Regions from separate parts of the Alteromonas sp. AMM-1 genome, predicted to be linked through region 1. Evidence: riboswitches for the same ligand, from Rfam matches in the RefSeq annotation. Region 1 holds a riboswitch; the other holds the start of a gene.

Region 1 (5,176 bases):
ACTTTTCCTCTAAAGGCGAAAGCTGGTGTGATTGGTGCTGTGAGCGGGATTTTTCGCCCAGTAAGCCAATCCAACAATCTTTTCCCGAGCTCTTAGCCGCATATAAACAATCATCGAGAATGGCAAAATACTCACTCCATTCCAACTTTGTGGGATCATCCGGATAGAGTGGCAATACACAAAAGCCAATCGAACAGGTGATCTTCAATCGTGTTTGATCGTTTAACGAGAACGATTCCTGATGCAGGGACTGATGTAGTCGCGTTGCCAGAGTTACCGCTTCTAGCCGGCTGGTATTGCGGCAAACCGCCAGAAATTCCTCCCCACCCCAGCGTATCAGCATGTCAGACGGCCTGAAAACCGAGCGCAGCAGCTTGCTTAACTGAATGAGTATCCGGTCGCCGGCGAGATGGCCATAAGTGTCGTTAATGTGCTTGAAGTTATCGATATCCAGCAGAAAACACACCAAATCTGCATTGGCAGCATCGGCGCCAACAGGCTTGTGAACCAAATAGTTTTGTTGCGCGCGGTGAATTTCCTGAGGTAGCTGGTTATTGAGATACTGACGGTTATACAGGCCGGTAAGCGGATCCAACAAGCTGGCGCGCTCCAATGCCTGATAGGCACTTTCAAGCTCTGCGTTTTTGATTTCAAGTTCCTGGGTTCGTCGTTTTACTTCACGTTTTAGCAGGCTGGAGCGTTGTTTTTGATTTACCCTGCTCCAAAATAAAAACACAAACAACAGTGAGGCCATTAATGAGCCATAGAGCATCTTAGTTCTGAGCTGCTGTTGTTCAGCCTTTGACAGCTCGATAGCTTGATTTTTACTGAGTAGGGTGAGTGCCTGAGCCTGTCGTTCGGCATCGATCTGTGACTGAAGATACAATAAGGCCAGTGAACGGCGTTGATCAAGGCTGGTAGATTCCAGCTTGCGCTGACGCTGTAACGCCTCGAACGCCGCCTCATAGTTCTGTTGTTGCACATACAACTTCACCCTGACTGCCTGGAATTGTGACTGCGTATACAGCTCTTCTCTGTCTATAGCCTGTTCCAGACCGGCTTCGATATGATACTGCGCTTTTTCCTGGTCGTCGGGTAAATACGCATCGGCCAGTGCCAGATGGATATCGGTTAACAATGTTGTACAGTTGTTCGCGGTTGCATCGGTCAGTTCTTTTAACAGTAATTGACGTCCCTGTGCGTATTGTTGTCCGGCTATAAGGGCTTCGCCATAACTCGCGGTGGCCTTTCCTTTGTCGCACAATGCGCCTAGTTTAGAGAAGCCTTCAATACTGCTGTTGAGATACCGCAGCGCATCGTCGTAGTTGCCTACCGATGCATACACTTTGCCAAGGTGATACCCCAGCTCTGCATTTAACAACGACATCGAAAGGGTGCGGATGAGTTGCTCGGCATCTTTTAAGTACAGTAAAGCCTGATCGTTTTTACCAACATCACTGTAAACGCGGGCAATATTCATTAGCGCGAGTGCACTTGCGGCATTGTCATTTGTTTCGCGAAGCAGGGGCAGTGCCCTTTCTAACTGGCTCAGCGCACTCTCAAACTGTCCAAGCTGGCGAAGTGAAACGCCAATTTCAAGCTGTTGGAGTGCAATACCATCGTTACGGTTTTGCTGGTGATAAATTTCTTTGGCAAGATTGAAATAACTGAGGGCAGACTGATACAGCCCCATTACCCGGTATGTTCTGCCGATATCGGTGTAAAGGTCAGCGATGGCCAGCGACTGATTAGTACTTTTAAAGTAATTAAGACTGGTTTGAAACTGAGTTAAGGCTAACGGATAGAGGTTTTTAAGCAGTGATAAATGGCCGAGCGCGTGCACACCCAACGCTACCGCATTGTCTTCATTATTAGCGCGAGCCTGCGCCAGAGCGTCTACAATTTGCTGTTCGGCCTGCTGAATATTGCCCTGCGCCACGAGTAGCTGGACGCCGGATGAACCGCCGCCATAATGCTCGCTGTCCAGAGAGATATGTCGCAGAGGATGCCCCTTCGCCTGTGCTGACACCAAGGTGAACACAAGTGCGAACAAACACAGCATTAGCAGATTTAAACTGCCACGGGTTATCATAAATGCCTTTTACACCGCTTTTCTTTGTTGCTAGAACCGCTACTACATACATCTGCGTGCTATCTGTCTTTATACTTTAGTATAGGCTATATCGCCTTTTAAATGTTGAAAATTTAATCAGTTGTTTGATTTGAATGCAACACTACCAGTCACTCCTTGTGTGAGAAAAATGTGCTATCCATAGCCGGATCAGTTTGGATTTAGCCACTCCGCTCTGATCCGAGATTGCTTGCAACTGCGCTATACACTCTTCAGTAAGCGTAAACGTAGCGCGGCGCATAGGCTGAAGTGACAATTCGGCTTCAGCTTCTTCAGTAGCAGCCGTTGTTGCACTCACCTTTTTAGAGAGCTGTGCCGTTGCAACTGAAAGCGCGCACGACTGTCCACTGGCGTAGTGCAATGCCTCGTCTATAAATGTATCGGCAGTCACGGGTACAGCATTAGTGCCACTAGCTCGCGGCGTGGTACACGACAGATTGAGTAGGCTCATTTTGTTCCCCCTTTCTGCGGGCCAGTAGCTCTTCAATAATACTTCTGATCTCAATAGCGGCTTTGCCTGTTGGCTCACTTTCCAATACCGAGCGTCCGGACTCTTCGGAGTCGTCATACATATTCCGGCTAAAGGTCACCGAATTTAATACGGGTACTTCAAACGAACGGCAAACCTCTTTAGCTTCCAGAATACGCGATGCCAGACTCGGCAATGAAGGGCATTGCGTGATCACAAAGGCGGCGTTCATTCTGGGATTAACCATTTTACAGGTCGACAGAATGTCTTCCATATGCGGTACGGTTTTCAAGTCGCGGCGTTTGGGGCGCAATGGGATAAGAATATGGTCAGCTACTGCCATAGATGAGCGCAATGCCAGATTATCCTGCCCGCCGCAGTCAATCACCACGAAGTCGTAACGCTCTTTTAAACTGAGTAATTCGTTGCGAATTTTTCCGTATAACTGGATACAGGTAATATTGGGGAGTGCATTATTACTGCTGCGTTCCTGCGCCCAGTCTGACGTGGTGCGCTGTGGGTCACAATCCACCATCAGAACACTGGCTTTCTTTTCGCAACGCAGGTAAACAGCGATGTTTTGGGCGAGACAGCTTTTGCCACTGCCGCCTTTCTCGCCACCGACTAGAATCATCATTGGTTCAATCCTCATTGGAGCTTCGCATATACAGTTTGAAGCCCGCTGTAATGGTCATTACACAATGAAAAAGTGAACATCGTTATGGGTATTGCAACAGCTGGTGTTGTCAAAACCTATGTGTTCGGTAGCCCCGCTATCATATCAGATGATGAAGACCGGAGGCTTTGCGTCACGCGCTTTCGTCGCGTTTTGCCTTTTTCAAACGCTTGCAAAGTGAAACACTGATACCTGTGATACACCTTACGTGACATAGCATAAGCAAAGCTGCGATGCAGCGCTATGCCATTGACGCATTGCAAACCATAAAAAGGGATTGTTCCGTATACCAATAGCAAATCATGGCGCAAGGTTATCTAATTGGATTTTTAGATTAAAACGATGGACTATTTTCGCTTTCATAGTTTTTTGTGGCAGCTATACTTGAAACATCAATTAAGGAGATGACCATGACACACCCCGTAGATAAACCATCACGCGAAGGTACAAAAGTACCTGACGTTACCTTTGCAATTCGCGAAGGCGAGCAATGGATAAACCGCACTTCCGGCGATATTTTTGCAGGCAAAACTGTAGTGGTGTTTTCGCTACCGGGGGCCTTCACGCCCACGTGCTCTTCAACTCACTTGCCGCGTTATAACGAGCTGGCCGACGTATTTAAACAAAACGGTGTAGATGAGATCGTATGCGTATCGGTAAATGATACCTTTGTCATGAATGCCTGGGCTGCTGATCAGGAATCCGAAAATATTTCTCTTATTCCGGATGGCAATGGTGAGTTTACCGATGGTATGGGCATGCTGGTAGACAAAGCCGACCTGGGGTTTGGCAAACGCAGTTGGCGCTACTCAATGCTGGTTAAAGACGGTGTAATAGACAAACTGTTTATTGAGCCTAATAAGCCGGGCGACCCTTTCGAAGTGTCTGATGCCGATACTATGCTGAGTTATATTGCGCCTAATGCGGTTAAACAGGAGCCGGTGTCGATACTGACCAAGCCGGGTTGTCCTTACTGTGCTAAAGCGAAGGCGTTGTTGCAACACCATGGTTACCGTTACGAAGAAATTGTTATGGGGCAGGGAGCAACGCTCACGTCTCTGAAAGCCATCAGCGGGCGCACAACGGTACCGCAGGTATTTATTGGCGGAAAACACATTGGTGGCAGCGACGATTTAGAAGTGTTTTTTGCCGCGCAGGCATAAATACAACAGCGGCTCGTTATTCATGTAACGAGCCGCTATGTTGATTATCTTCTACAACACGGGCGCATCGTAGTCCGTTGGTTCGTCGGTATAAATACACACATTCCAGTCTTCAGCTAAGCCATCCTCAGCCTGACAATATTTCGCAAAAAATGCCGCAATTTCACTGCGCTGACAGTGTGCCTCAAAACTCGCCATATCAGCCCATATTTCGTTAAACACAATAGGAAAGCTGTTGCCTTCGGCAAACGGACTGGTGATATGTCGCGTCACAACGTACTGAATACAGCCGTCTTCTCTTAACGTATTGGGTTCCAGACGTTGAAGTACTTCAAACAGGGCTTTTTCTTTGCCGGGTTTGGGCAGAAATTGTGCGCAACAATACACTTTCTTAGACATACTACCTCCTGAGCTGAGCGTTTTTGTGTGGGTTACCTGACAGAAATAAACAATCATTCATCGCCATCATACTCGAATATCGGGTTTATCTCTGTAATATTACGCTGAACACCGGTTAAACATTAGGGAAGGGAACATGAAACTAAAGCAATTAATCAGCGCGGGTGTAATTGGCCTGCTTGTGTCTGCTTCGGCGCATTCTGCCGTTCGCTCCGAAGAAAAAGCCATGATCAATGCAATTGATAAAAACAAGGCCAACGCTATTAAATTGCTTGAAAAGAGCGTCAGCATTAATAGTGGCACCATGAACTTTGCAGGTGTCAAAGCCGTTGCAGAAC
Region 2 (5,176 bases), on a different contig from region 1:
GAGGAACTGAATAACATTTCTGAATCGTGGAATGCATCACATTACGATTAAAAAAAGCACTTATCCCTAAGTGCTTTTCTGATTATGTGTTGCTGCAATTTCTCATTTGATTTACAGCGAGCATTGTTTCCCGCGGCATGGCTTGTTAACACCGTCCGTGCTACCTGAGGTAACCGTTACTTCACTCCACGAAGTCCAGTCGGAGCTGCCTGCACTGTTAACAGCCCGCACGCGATAGATATAGGAGCCGGTGCCACTTGAGTGGGTGAAGGACTCGGTATTTTCTGCCAGACTGGCAACCAGTTGTGTGAATTTATAGCGGCCTACCTTAAATTGTTTTTCACGCTCAATTTCAAAGGTAGTTTCATTGTCGCTGTTGTCTGTCCAGGAGAGTATGGCCGTGCCATCCTGTCCATCGGTAACAGTGAGTCCTGATGGTGCAACAGGCGCGGTTAGCTCAACGGGTGCATCGTTTGTTGTAGTACACATTTCAGCTGAAGGCTCGGTAACGTTTCCAGCCAGATCCCGCGCGCTTACAGTAAAGCAATATTCAGTGGAAGCAGTTAATCCATTTGCGGTAAACGTTGTTTCAGTTTGCCAATCACTGCTTACACATGCATCGCCGTATGCACAGGTAAACTGATAAGACACAATGCCCTGTCTGTCGTCTGTAGCAACCACCGACGCCATGGTAATACTGTAAGCACTGGTTGCCTCAGGTTGCTGTGCAAACTCCATTGGATTTGGATCAGGTGGAGTGGTGTCTGCTGAACCCAGCGTAATCTCCCCTCGCAAATAGTAGTGTCCCTGACTGCCGTAATCAGACGCGTATACGCTATCGGTACCATACACTTCCAGCACATACAGCCCTTCAGCAACTGTGGTGCTGATTGAAGCACTGGTCTCGTAGCTATCTGTGTATTCTACCAACAGGGTACCCTGGGCATCGTAAAGCCTTAAACCAATATCCAGGTTACCACCACGTCTGGCTGTTCGGGTAAAGGCATCCCAGGCAGGCGTCGCATTGATGGTTAACGGCCCGGTGCCAGCACTAAATTGAAACCAGTCGGAATCGGCTACCTGAATACTGCCTTTATTTGCAGCAATCAGCGTACCAGGGTCGACTTCGCGATTGGTTGCACTAAACTGGCCTTGCTCGTCGATCACCAGGGCAACGGGATTTTCAGTATTGCCCGAGGTATCCGAACTCCCACCTAATTGACTTTGCAAAATGGCAATGTCGTCTTGCAGTTGATTGGCATCAGGATAATCACCGTTGCTCCATTGCGTAACGTTTTTGTAGTAGCCCACCCCCATAATAGGCGCCCAGCTTGATGGATCGTTATCGGCACCCGTTCCCCGGTAGTAACTGGTTGTAGAGTTTCCATCGTGACCCAGGCCAAAGTTGTGGCCCATTTCATGTGAGCCTGCTTCAGCCATAAAGGTAGCCGCACCGCCGCCTAAACGGTTGTAATACACCAGTGCGGGCTGATAATAGGTGTAATTACTTCTGCCCCACACGCCAATATACGCTACCCCACCGGCGCCCTGACTGGGCATAGCTTTACCGTTTTTATCAGCATCTTTAGTAAACAATAACCAACCGGTATTGGGTCCCATACTCTCTGGCGCTTCAGTGGTTATATCCACATCAAAGGCCGCAAAGTCATCGGCAATGCGGGTCCATATCTCGTGAATTCGTGCGCGCTCGGCATCGTTAAAATCGGTTGGGTTACCGTCTAAATCAAACGGCTGTGTATCGTAGCTAGCACCGCCACCCCATGCTTTTCCGCTAATCAAACCGCCGTCAAAATCCAGAAAAATCTTATTGGCTGAATTGGGATTGGTGTGAAGTTTAAATACATCCACCGCGGGCAATACACTGTCAGACGAGTTGAGTTCACCTGTTTCCTCTGCGGCTTCTTCTACTTCCTCTACCAGTCCTTCTTCAATGTAGAAAAGTTCGCCACTGCTATCTGCGTCCATGAATCGCTGATCAACAGTTGGAATGCCTAAGTCGGCCAGGCGCTGTAACGCGCGATCTCTTGCTTGCTGCGGAACGCGCAGCAAGGTTTGTTTTAACTTGCCTTCCGGTACATTTTTAAGTGCTTGAGGTGGCAGATTGTCTGATACTTGCGGCAGTGGTGCTGCATGGCTGGCTGATGCCAGAATTGCACAGGTTGCCCCGGCAATCATACTCAATTTAATGTGAGTAATGCGTGTCATTTTATTGCTCCAAATAGGTATTTCAGGGTCATTTGGAACGGAAAGTTAGCCTGAGCACAGGTCCTTGATGCTAACTGGCCAGCAATCCCGCTATCGTAGAGTTTTCACTCCTTAGACCGGTGACTTTGCGTCCCACGCTTTCACGTGGTTTGCCCAGTTGTGTTATTCACACACCAACAGATTATCAGGCAATGGAAGCTTGCACTGTATAAACCTCTGCCAACAGGTGTGTGCAGTAATACTTAATGGTTTAACCTGTGGCGTTTCACAGGTTAATTAATTGCATGTAGGTTACTGAATTAAATAACGAAGCCAGCTACACCAAAGAACCGCTTAGGTATTAAATACGGGAGGGTTAAGCTACCCGCTTAAATACGCGAACAACAAAATCAGCGGTAACGTCGAAGTCAGCATTTACCAGTTCGTCGGCTTTATCGATAGGTAACCGCCAGTAGTAAGGGGTCATTTCCAACAGTGCCTTACGCATTGCCTGACTGGTAAATGCAATGGTAAAACTCAGCGATTCTTTTTCAAGCAGTTCAAAGCCGGGCATGTCACCCATTTTGTCCTGATGCTTGCGCGGCGAGTCGTAAATAGCTTGCTTGATTTCCCAAAGGTGATCCGGGCCAGGATCAACCATAATACACAAACCATCGGAGGCGATAACTCTGGCGTATTCTGAATCATGACCTGGCGCAAACACTTGTAGCACTGTGTGTAATGACTTATCTGCAACAGGTAATCTTGCGCTACTTGCTACTGCAAAGTGACAGTGACTAAAGCGCTTTGCCGCGATATCGACAGCGTGCTTGGCAATATCACTTCCCCATGCCATTACGCGATGGTCTTCGGCCTGCAATGATGCTTGAATAACGCCCAGATAGCTGCCTTCTCCGCAACCGGCATCGTACAAATTAAATTCTGGTAATAACGCCAACTGCGAGTGTTTACGGATTTTTTCAGCAATCACCTGCATCAGTGGCAGATAACCATTGCCGTCGTGAAAACAGCGTCGGGCGTTGAGCATGGTTTTGTCGTCACCGGGCTGTTTGGAGTGTTTGTGCTGAACCGGGAGTAAATTGAGGTAGCCGGATTTGGCTTCATCGAAACTGTGGCGATTGTCACAGCGCCAGGTTTTAGTCTGGTGTTCTGCATTCGCCAGTGCCAAAGGGTGCTGGCATAAGGGGCAGTGCCACATAGTCGGCTCCGGTTCAAAAAGCCGCTATGCTACCCCTTCTGTATTTAGGTGTCACTAACAATGGACATCGGTACTTCTTCTACATGCTCACCTATGTCGTCAATGTTAAGCGAAGGATCGTCGATACTGGCTTCCAGCATATCAAACGCTTCCCGGCAATATTTAGCCAGGGGCTGCAGCGACTTAATGGTTTTATTGCAGCACACCATGCCAATGTTGGCGGTACCGTTGTAGGTCATCAGGGTAATATTTACCCCGCCACCAGGTGTCATAGTAGAAATGGGATAACACGCCAGCAATTCACTGTCTTTAAAGAATTTGGCATGCGTTGGGCCGGGTACATTTGAGATCAGAATATTGGCAATGGGTCGCATCCAGTTTGAAATTCGCAACCATTCGAACACCAGAGCGATGGCCTGAATCCCAATGGTATAAGCGCTGAAAGCGGCCGGCCGCGCTCGTTGCGCTGCGTATTTCACAATGCGGTGATGGTATATAATCTGACGCAAGCGCAGGTACGGGTCGTGCTCTGCATGGGCCAGTTGCACCGGTACGATGGCTATTTTATTGCCACTGGTTTTTTCACCGGGTTTGCGCAGATTAATTGGCATATTGGTGTAAAGCGCCTGCTTAAATACGTGGCCGTGCTCCTGCAGTAATTTGTGTACACCTATATCGAAGGCAGTAAGTAGTATTTCATTTGCCGATGCCCGGGTGCGTCTGGCTAAGGCCCGAATACGTCCAAAATCCAGATCCAGAGTAGCCACAGCCCGCCCTTGTTGAACTTGCCCCGTAAGTACCGTTCGCGTACCGGTAAAAGGCACCGGCATGTAATGGCGATTGATGCGAAGTAACCGCAGCATTAATCCCACCGTGATCACAAAAATATCTTTGGTGATCATAAGGAATTCCCACACGCCCAAACCGATACGCTTTATCCGCTTATATTGTTTAGCCGGAGCATGACGCAGGCGCTTAACTGCCCACAGTGGTATAAAGCCGTCAGTTTTGGGTTCGTCCAGATACCCTGCCTGAAACCAGCGTACCAGCGTAGATCCGTCACCGTACAGATGATGCACCCTGGCATAAATGGCGAACGTGTGGTGCGTTGGGTCGTATAGAAAATGATACTGCCACAGTGGCTTTTGCGGATCCAGCCGCGTTTCATGCATACGGGCAACAAAACTGTCTAATGCTTCACGGTCATCGATATTGGCAATTTGATGGCATTGCACATGGTAATCCATCTGCATGTTTTTTACCGGCTGCAACCCCAACGGCCAGATGCCAATGGCTTTAACTTTGCAATTAAAGGGTGGGCAGGCTTTGGCAAACCCTTGCATTTCGCTGTGCAGCGCAGTGACATAAGTTTTGGGATCCTGACCCTTTGGTATCGAGAGGATTTGCAAACAGGCTACGTGCTTGGGATTGGCCTGTGACTCAGTGATCCAAAACGATTTATCGAGAAACGTCAGCTTTCGAGCCATACTCCTCTAGCCCTCCAGTACATCGGTATTGGTGAGATTTGCCATCGAATGATGTTCAATGGCGCTTTGCAACTGACGCAACGTGTCTTCTTCCAGCGCAAACCTGGGAAGCAATGCCGTCATTATTAAACTCAGCGCATGAAATTTTTGCGAAACCGGATCATTCACTGCGCGTAAGTCATCGTACTGGCCGCTTTGGATTAGGATCATGCTGATCAAGTCGACCATCAGGCGCTGTTGGGCTGATGTTGCAGCTAACTGTGAC

Evidence for each region. A riboswitch is a leader RNA that binds a small molecule or an ion and turns the genes downstream of it on or off. The one in region 1 is predicted to bind cyclic di-GMP.
Region 2: another riboswitch for cyclic di-GMP. It lies ahead of ACLR2L_RS12620 (zinc-dependent metalloprotease family protein); the one in region 1 lies ahead of ACLR2L_RS04055 (AAA family ATPase).

Annotation. Positions count from the first base shown of each region.
Region 1 is NZ_JBLBUE010000011.1:19,661-24,836, forward strand. It holds gene ACLR2L_RS04045 (diguanylate cyclase) at 1-2,092, opposite strand, end outside; gene ACLR2L_RS04050 (replication protein RepA) at 2,235-2,582, opposite strand; gene ACLR2L_RS04055 (AAA family ATPase) at 2,542-3,237, opposite strand; cyclic di-GMP riboswitch class I at 3,361-3,444, opposite strand; gene ACLR2L_RS04060 (glutathione peroxidase) at 3,687-4,439, shown strand; gene ACLR2L_RS04065 (putative quinol monooxygenase) at 4,491-4,838, opposite strand; gene ACLR2L_RS04070 (M20/M25/M40 family metallo-hydrolase) at 4,975-5,176, shown strand, end outside.
Region 2 is NZ_JBLBUE010000077.1:9,086-14,261, reverse strand. It holds gene ACLR2L_RS12620 (zinc-dependent metalloprotease family protein) at 112-2,226, opposite strand; cyclic di-GMP riboswitch class I at 2,304-2,390, opposite strand; gene ACLR2L_RS12615 (putative RNA methyltransferase) at 2,582-3,424, opposite strand; gene ACLR2L_RS12610 (wax ester/triacylglycerol synthase domain-containing protein) at 3,469-4,911, opposite strand; gene ACLR2L_RS12605 (TetR/AcrR family transcriptional regulator) at 4,918-5,176, opposite strand, start outside.